DNA from 4 places in the Aminobacter sp. BA135 genome. Region 3 is predicted to be linked to each of the others. Evidence: riboswitches for the same ligand, from Rfam matches in the RefSeq annotation. Region 3 holds a riboswitch; each other region holds the start of a gene.
The links. A riboswitch is a leader RNA that binds a small molecule or an ion and turns the genes downstream of it on or off. The one in region 3 is predicted to bind cobalamin.
Positions count from the first base shown of each region.

Region 1: it holds a riboswitch for cobalamin, as region 3 does, so the genes downstream of both, SLT36_RS30575 (TonB-dependent receptor domain-containing protein) here and SLT36_RS13440 (DUF1636 family protein) in region 3, are expected to answer to the same signal.
Region 2: it holds a riboswitch for cobalamin, as region 3 does, so the genes downstream of both, metE (5-methyltetrahydropteroyltriglutamate--homocysteine S-methyltransferase) here and SLT36_RS13440 (DUF1636 family protein) in region 3, are expected to answer to the same signal.
Region 4: it holds a riboswitch for cobalamin, as region 3 does, so the genes downstream of both, SLT36_RS10545 (ABC transporter ATP-binding protein) here and SLT36_RS13440 (DUF1636 family protein) in region 3, are expected to answer to the same signal.

Region 1 covers NZ_CP139573.1:563,252-565,448, reverse strand. Annotated here, with positions in the region: gene SLT36_RS30580 (alpha/beta hydrolase) at 1-509, shown strand, start outside; cobalamin riboswitch at 807-1,008, shown strand; gene SLT36_RS30575 (TonB-dependent receptor domain-containing protein) at 1,188-2,197, shown strand, end outside.
Region 2 covers NZ_CP139572.1:5,191,398-5,193,594, reverse strand. Annotated here, with positions in the region: gene metE (5-methyltetrahydropteroyltriglutamate--homocysteine S-methyltransferase) at 1-1,243, opposite strand, end outside; cobalamin riboswitch at 1,360-1,559, opposite strand; partial or broken gene SLT36_RS25230 (cytochrome P450) at 1,834-2,121, opposite strand; gene SLT36_RS25225 (cytochrome P450 family protein) at 2,088-2,197, opposite strand, start outside.
Region 3 covers NZ_CP139572.1:2,769,941-2,772,137, reverse strand. Annotated here, with positions in the region: gene SLT36_RS13445 (winged helix-turn-helix domain-containing protein) at 1-904, shown strand, start outside; cobalamin riboswitch at 900-1,102, shown strand; gene SLT36_RS13440 (DUF1636 family protein) at 1,140-1,574, shown strand; gene cobW (cobalamin biosynthesis protein CobW) at 1,571-2,197, shown strand, end outside.
Region 4 covers NZ_CP139572.1:2,163,554-2,165,750, reverse strand. Annotated here, with positions in the region: gene SLT36_RS10550 (MFS transporter) at 1-1,017, shown strand, start outside; cobalamin riboswitch at 1,050-1,259, shown strand; gene SLT36_RS10545 (ABC transporter ATP-binding protein) at 1,368-2,183, shown strand.

The DNA.
Region 1 (2,197 bases), on a different replicon from region 3:
CGGTGGCGATGCCGTCCTACAGCTTGTGCCCGGAAGTCAGGATCGGCGATATCGTGCGCGAGGTCGGTCGGTGCGGCGATAGGCAAGGCGGCCGCGTTGGTCGAAGGCCGATCATGCTGACCGGTCATCATTCCGCCGGCGGGCACCTCGTGTCGCGCATGGTCGCGGCTGCTTCGCCGCTTGCGCCCGAGGTGCAGTCTCGTATCCGTCATGTCGTTTCGCTCTCGGGAGTTCATGATCTCAGGCCGCTGATCAACACCGGCATGAACAAGACGCTCCACATCGACGAGACCGAGGCGCTGGCTGAAAGCCGGCGCTGCTGCGGCCGGTGGACAACGTCCGCATCACCTGCTGGGTCGGCGGTGGCGAGCGCGCCGAGTTCCTGCGCCAGAACGCATTGCTTTCCAATATCTGGACCGGGCTTGGCGCCACCACCGCTACAGTGGTCGAGCCCGACCGGCATCACTTCAGCGTCATCGACGGGCTTGCCGACAAGGATCATGCGCTGACAAGGACCTTGCTCGGCTGAACATGCGCGGATGATACCGACGCGGCGAAGATGATGTCGATGGCCGTAGCGCGCACGTCGTCGGCAGTTTCCGCGACCCCGTTGGCAATGTGCTGGTGGCTCTGTCCACGAGGGGCAGTGCCGTCCAATTGGCGGTCCCATGCAGGGCTTGCCGCGTCCGGGGCGATTGCACAAGTTGCCCTGTTTGTCCGTGTCCAATGATCCTATCTAGTTGAAAATCAATATATTTTATGGCCGATCGCATGATTGCGATTGACAAGCCTCGGCATCCCTGAGTAGCGTCCGCCTCGGAATCGGTTCCGCCGAGAGGCGGATGAAAAGGGAACACGGTGAGGCCGAAGGCCAAATCCGCGACTGCCCCCGCAACTGTAACCGTTGAGCCTCTTCCATCATGCCACTGAACGCATTCGCGCGTTCGGGAAGGCGGAAAAAGGCTGTGACACGGAAGTCAGGAGACCTGCCCGTTCCAGTCACCCATGCTTGTCCACGGGGTGTGGTCAGGCGCGGTCGCTCGTGGCGGTGACATCGAAAGTGTTGCCGCATGCGGAAGGCCGTCGGGTCAATCTTGTCCCAAAGTCTGCCTGCCGACCTGTCTTGCCTGCGGTTTGGAAACCGGGTGCGATCCTTGTCGCGCCCCCCAAACCATTTGAGGGCAGAAATGCAGAGACTTATCCTGGGCATCGGCGCGATCATGCTGGCCATCCCGACACCATCCAGCGCGCAGCAGGCGCCCGCTGCAGGCGGCGTGACCGTGCTGCCGCGTCTGGTCGTTACGCCGCTGCGTCGCGAAACCGCGCTTGTTCGCCCGACGTCGTCGATCACCCTGATCGACGAGGAAGAATTGCGAAAGTCCGCGGCAGCTGACCTGCCGTCGTTGCTGAAGCGCTACGCCGGCGTTTCAATCATCGGCTATGGCGGCCAGGGGGCGTCGTCCAGTGTCTATCTGCGCGGCATGTCGGCCGGCCAGACGCTGGTGCTGGTCAATGGCGTCCGCAGTTCGTCGGCGACCAGCGGTACGAGCTCGATCTTCAACATTCCGCTGTCGTCGATCGAGCGTATCGAGATCGCCAAGGGACCGCACTCAGCGCAGTATGGCGCCGATGCCATCGGCGGTGTCGTCAACATCATCACCAAACAGGGCGGCCAGTGTGCCGACGGCCGTAACGCCTGCGGCAGCATCACCTCGGGCGTCACGCATCCCTGGGGTGGCTATCTCTCAGGCGATCTGCGCGGACGCACCGAGGACGGCATCGATTACTCCGTCGGTGGCTCCATCCTCGGCACGCGCGGCTACGACTTCACCACGCCGCTGGCCTGGGGACATGAGCCTGACGACGATGGCTTCCTGCAGGGCTCGCTCAACGTCGCAGCCGCCAAGGAGTATGGCTGGGGCCGGCTATATGCCGATGGCCTGTTTGCCCGGGGCCGCAGCCAGTACGATGCCTCCGCGCCTTCCGCCAATGAAGTCGACACCGACACCTTCGCCGGCAGGATCGGCGCACGGGTGAAGCATTCCGACAGCTGGAGCTCGACCGTCGAACTTTCCGGCAACCTCGACTATTCGACCAATGTCCGTGACGGCGTCGTGGGCAGCAGCGAATTCGACACTAGGCGCTACGGCATCTTCGCGTCGACGGAAAAGTCCTTTGAAACAGGTGAAGTCAGGCA
Region 2 (2,197 bases), 2.4 Mb from region 3:
CCCGACCTTCGACGAGCGGATCATGCACCTTAGCGGATGTCGCGCGAGCGGCGGCAGCCTCAGCCGACGCCTCTAGTTCGGCGGCGACCGCGTCCCGGCCTTCAGCCAGGGCACGGGCGAGCACGACCAGCTCGTCGGTTTTTTGCGCCGCGAAGGCGAGCCACGATTTCACGTCCGCATCGAGTGTCGTCTCCATGTCCAGGTCGACCGGCACATGCAGCATCGAGCAGGACGGGGCGATCTCCACGCGGTCCAACGGCCAGCCGGCGACGATCGGCTTGATGCGGTCAAGTATGGCAGGCAGGTTCGCGCGCCAGACGTTGCGGCCGTCGATCAGCCCGAGCGAGAGCACAAGTTCCTTCTGCGCGAGCCGGCCGACGGTCTCCAACTGCTCTGGAGCGCGCACGAGATCGACGTGCAGTCCCGCCACGGGCAGAGAAATTGCGGTCTCGAGATTGTCTCCCAGCGATCCGAAATAGGTAGCGACCATGATCTTCAACTCGGGTGCTGCTTTTGACAGCCGGCAGTAGGCGAATTGGAGCGCATCCCGTTCGTTGGGAACCAGATCGACCACGAGCGCCGGCTCATCGATCTGCACCCAATCGGCTCCCGCGAGCTTCAGCCTCCGCAGGAGCTCCTCGTAGACGGGCAGCAGCCGTGGCAGGAGCGCGATAGGGTTGAAACCTTCCTCAGGTGACTTCGCCAACTTGAGAAGGGTAACCGGTCCAAGCAGGACCGGGCGAGTGTGGATGCCGAGCGCCTTGGCCTCGAGGAAATGATCGACCGGTTTCGCCGACGAGAGGGCAAAGCTCTGATCGTCCGTGAGTTCCGGCACAATGTAGTGATAGTTGGTGTCGAACCATTTGGTCATTTCCATTGCGGCAAGGCCATGCCCGTTGGCCGCATGCTCGTCACCGGCATGTCCACAATCCGCGGCCTGACCTTGGTTACCGCGCGCCATGGCGAAATAGGTATCGAGTGGGACCTCGCCGTCAGTCCAGGCGTATCGTGCCGGCACGGCGCCGACCATGGTGACGGTGTCGAGCACATGGTCGTAAAGCGAGAAATCGTTGGACGGGATTTTCGACACGCCGCGATCGTGCTGCTCCCTCCAGCTAGCGGCGCGTAGCGCCTTCGCCGTCGCGAGCAGGTCGGCTGCGGGAGATTTTCCGGACCAGTAGCTTTCAAGCGCGAATTTCAGTTCCCGCCGTCGACCGATACGCGGTACGCCGAGCGTTGCCACTGGAATTTGTTGAGAGACAGTCATGCCATACCCCGATGGTTGGGGCGTGGGGACAAGGAACGCGCGAGTAGGCGGCACGAAGCCGGGCTACCGCGACCTCCGAGACACCCCGCCCGTGGACGTTGTTCGTCGTGGCAGGTCTCCTGGCTCGCGGGTCAAAGCCTCTGCCCGTCTTCCCGAGGCCGTTCGCCTCAGTGACACCAATGGGCTTGGCTCGCCGCTAACAGTTGCGGGGGCAGCGCCGGCATCGCACCGGCTTCCCTCTTAGCTCCGCTACGGCAGTGCCGCGCGGAGAACCACGACATGCGCACAATCACAGCAGCTTCGCTCCTTGTCAATACATATAACGAGATGTTTATGTGATGATGCGAATAATGCCCTTGCGCTGATCGGTCTCTTTCGCCCAAAGCTGCATACGATGCGGCCTCTCATCAATGCAGGCTCGGAGAGGTCCTCGTCCCCATCGGCGACGCCGGATAAGATCGAGGTTGCCGGGCTCAAGGGCGTAAAGTCGGGCCAGGTCGTCACGGTCCGCCGGGAATCCCGGTATTTGTTCCCCGCTCGGCTTCGCTCGGCGTGCTTGCGCATTCCAGCGCGCTGATGACCATGGCCGGCAGCGAAAGGAGAGGTGGCGCCTCAGGTCGGCCGGGCTGGGGCTGGGCCGCCAGCGTCTCGAACAACTGTGTGGCGATCGCCTCGACCTGCCGCGCGAGCACCTTCACCCTGTGGTTGCTGAAGGCGGGCGCCACGATCGTGCGTAACCGGGCATGCTCGCCCCCCTCGTGCGAGACCAGCCGCCTCGGCGAACCGAGAATCACCGAATCCGGGGTGAATGCCGCACTCGCTAAGCGACGGAAGGGCGGAAGGTGACCGGCAGGCGCTGCGGGCAGCGAATGACATAAGACGGCATGTAGACGACGTCCTCTGCGGCGATGGCCAGCGCCAGATCCTCCA
Region 3 (2,197 bases):
GGCCGAGGACGGGATGTATGGCGGGCTCGCCAAGTTCGGCCGTGCCAACAGGCCCTATATAGAAGAGATCTTTCGCCAGGTGGTCGACCGCGGCCCGATCGCCGCTTCCGACATCGAAGGCGCCAAGGGTTCCGGCGGCTGGTGGGGCTGGAGCCAGGAAAAGCATGCCTTCGAATGGCTGTTTTGGGCCGGTCGCATCACTACCCATTCGCGCCGTGGTTTCGAACGTCTCTACGATCTGCCCGAGCGCGTGCTCCCGGCCGACATCTACGACCGCCCTGTTCCGCAGGCCGAGGATGCGCATCGCGATCTCTTGCGAATCTCCGCCCGCGCCCATGGCGTCGCCACCGGCATCTGCCTGCGCGACTATTTCCGCCTGTCGCCAGCCGACATGAAAGGCCGGCTCGAAGAGCTGGTCGAGACCGGCGAACTGATTCCCGTGCGCGTCGAAGGCTGGGACCGGCAGGCCTATCTCCACGCCGATGCGCGCATTCCGCGCAAGATCCAGGCACGCGCCCTGCTTGCGCCCTTCGATCCGCTCGTCTTCGAGCGCACCCGTGCCGAGCAATTGTTCGACTTCCGCTACCGCATCGAAATCTACACCCCGGCTGAGAAGCGCCAGTACGGCTACTACGTCCTGCCCTTCCTTCTGGGCGAGCGCATCGTCGCCCGCATCGATCTGAAGGCCGACCGACCGGCGGGTATCCTGCGCGTCCACGCCGCCTATGCAGAGCCCTGTGCGCCACCGGAAACCGCAGCCGAACTTTACGAAGAACTCCAGCAGATGCGCGACTGGCTCGGCCTCGAACGCATCGAGGTGACGCCCGCGGGCGATCTCGGACCCGGCCTGAGCGACATTGCGGGTCGCTCCGCCTCGTTGACTCCACCCCTCGCGAAAGCCTAAATCGCCCACAGACGGTCCTTCGCCCGCAACGGCGAAGGCTAAGAGGGAATGCGGTGCGCGCCGATGGCGTCAAATCCGCGGCTGTCCCCGCAACTGTGAGCGAAGAGCCAAGCTCGAAGACCACTGGGATATTCCCGGGAAGGCGAGCGAAGGCGACGATCCGCAAGCCAGGAGACCTGCCGTCGCAGACATTGATCCGATCGCCTGGCGGGTGCCCCGGGCAAGGAGCCTGGATTTGGACTTCGACGACAACCTTCCAGTCGCATCAGCCGACGCATCCTGCGATGCAGCCGACGCGCGCCCATGCGACGTGACCATCCTCGTCTGCTCATCCTGCCGCGACGAAACCGGCTCGGACGCCCATCCACGCGCCGGCGCCCAGCTTGCCGAGCACGCCCGCCTCGCCGCCAATGGCGAGATCGCCGTGCGCAGCGTCGAGTGCCTGGGCAACTGCAAGCGCCGGCTGAGTGCCGCCCTGATCCGCGACGGCGCGTGGAGCTACGTCTTCGGCGATCTCAACACCATGTCGGGCGACGATCTCGTCGCCGGCGCAAGACTCTTCGCCACCTCGACCGACGGCCTGATCCCCTGGCGCGGCCGTCCCGATAGCCTCAAGCGCGGCCTCGTCGCGCGCATCCCACCACTTGCTCTCATCAAGGAAGACACATGACCGCCTCCGTCGAACGCGTTCCCTGCACCGTCGTCACCGGCTTTCTCGGCGCCGGCAAGACCACGCTGCTGCGCAACATCCTCGAGAACTCCAAGGGCAAGCGCCTCGCCATCATCGTCAACGAGTTCGGCGATGTCGGCATCGACGGCGAGATTCTCAAGGGCTGCGGCGTCGATGCCTGCCCGGAGGAAAACATCGTCGAACTGGCCAATGGCTGCATCTGCTGCACCGTCGCCGACGACTTTGTCCCTGCCCTCGACCAAATTCTGTCGCTTACACCGAGGGTTGACCACATCCTGATCGAGACCTCGGGCCTGGCGCTGCCCAAGCCGCTGGTCCAGGCCTTCCAGTGGCCAACGGTCAAGAGCCGCGTGACGGTCGACGGCGTCATCGCCGTGGTCGACGGCCCTGCGCTGGCCGCAGGTAAAGTTGCCTCCGACATGGAAGCGCTCGCCGCCCAGCGCAGTGCGGACGATTCGCTCGACCACGACGACCCGGTCGAGGAAGTGTTCGAGGATCAGGTCGCCTGCGCCGACCTCATTATCCTGTCCAAGAGCGACCTGCTCGACGAAGCCGGCCACGCCCGCGCCACCGCCATCGTGCGCGAGCACCTGGCACGCGCC
Region 4 (2,197 bases), 610 kb from region 3:
GTCGTCGTCGGCGCCCCGATCATCGCGGTGGGCACAGCGAAACTGCCGCGCAAACCGGTGCTGATCGGGCTCGCCATGATGTTCGTCTTCGGCAACCTGCTTTGCGCCATCGCCCCCACTTACTGGACGCTGATGATCGCTCGCGTCATCACCGCCTTTGGTCACGGCGCCTTCTTCGGCATCGGCTCGGTGGTGGCGGCAAACCTGGTCCCAACCAACAAGCGCGCCAGTGCCATCGCCCTGATGTTTGCCGGCCTGACATTGGCGAACATCCTCGGCGTTCCCGGCGGCACGGCACTCGGCGAGGCCTATGGCTGGCGCGCCACCTTCTTTGCCGTCGTCGTCATCGGCCTGCTCTCGGTGGCGGCCATAGCCTGGCTGGTCCCTGCGGGCGTCGCCCCTCCCGGCAAGGGCGGGGTATCAGGCGAGGTCAAGGTTCTGGGCAAGCTCCAGGTCTGGCTCGCCATGATCATCTCGGCGCTCGCCTCGGGCAGCCTGTTTGCCGTCTTCACCTACATCAAGCCGATCCTGACCGACGTCAGCGGCCTCTCGGTTGAATCGGTCACTTGGGTGCTGTTGCTGTTCGGCGGCGGCATGACCATCGGCAACATCATCGGCGGCAAGCTGGCCGACTGGAAGCTGATGCCCACAGCCATCGGCGCGCTGGTGGTGATGGCGGCGATTCACGTCGCCTTCGCCGGACTCAGCTCTTCGGCGCCCGCGGCGATCCTGCTCGTCTTCATGTGGGGCGTCATCACCTTCGTCATCGTGCCGCCGATGCAGATGCGCGTCGTCGAAACCGCTTCGGAGGCACCGAACCTCGCGGCCACCCTCAACCAGGGCGCCTTCAACGCCGGCAACGCCGCCGGCGCCTGGGTCGGTGGTGCTGCAATTTCGATGGGCGTGAGCTATGCCGGCCTGCCCTTCGTCGGTGCGGCCATCGCGCTGTCTGCCTTCGGCGTCGCGCTCATTTCCTTCGCGCTCGACCGCCGTGACGCAATTCAGCAGGCGGCATGACGCTTTAGCGATTGTCAGCAACCCGTCGCTGCTGTAGCCACGACAGCGATGGTTCCTGCTATCCGGTTCGGGCAGCAGGTTAAATGGGAACACGGTGAGACGTCCCCGACGCGAAACCGTGGCTGCCCCCGCAACTGTGAGCGGATAGCAATTCGGAAACATGCCACTGGCCGAAAGGCCGGGAAGGCTCCGAGGCGCGATCACCCGCAAGCCAGGAGACCTGCCATCATCCGATTAACTCAACCGGCCGGGGTGTGCCGCGGAGATGATGATGGTTGCGACTGCCTTTTTCGGTACCGGCGCGCTTTCCGGATCGTTCTGCTACCTCCGCCCGACCGCGGAGACAGGGTATGCTCGATCGCGTCCACGCCGCTAGCCGCCTTGTAGGCACCACCCCGGCACTGCTCGAACTCGATGGCGTCAGCTGGGGCCCTCGTGCTTCGCAGCCGATCCTCGAGCCGATCAGCCTTGCGGTTGCGCCGGGCGAGTTGCTCGCCATCGTCGGCCCCAACGGCGCCGGCAAGTCGAGCCTGCTGCGCTGCCTCTACCGCTACCACAAGCCGACTTCGGGCACTGTCCGCCTCGACGGCACCGACATCTGGAAGATGAAGCCGCGCGACTGTGCCCGCCGCATCGCGACCGTGCTTCAGGAAAGCGCCTCGGACTTCGGCCTGACTGTCGCAGAAATCATCGAGTTGGGCCTGACCCCGCATGTCACGAGTTTCGGCACCAGGGACCGCGACTACGACCAAGTCGAGGCAGCCCTTGCCCTGCTCGGCCTGACCGCACTCGCTGCGCGCGACTTCGGCTCGCTGTCGGGCGGCGAAAAGCAGCGCGTGATGATTGCCCGGGCATTGGTGCAGCGACCCGACCTTCTGATCCTCGACGAACCGACCAACCACCTCGACATCCGTCACCAACTCGAAGTGCTGGAGCTGCTCGGCAATCTCGGCTGCACCGTCATCGTTTCCCTGCACGATTTGGCGCTCGCCTCGGCCCATGCCGACCGCGTGCTTGTCATGGACGGAGGCCGCGCCGTTGCCTGCGGCGCGCCCGCCGACATCCTGACGCCCGATCGCATACGTGACAGCTTTTCCGTCGGAGCGACCCTCGACGACCATCCCGTCACCGGTCGTCCACGCTTTTCCTTCCACCTCGAACGCTGAACATCAAGGAGCCT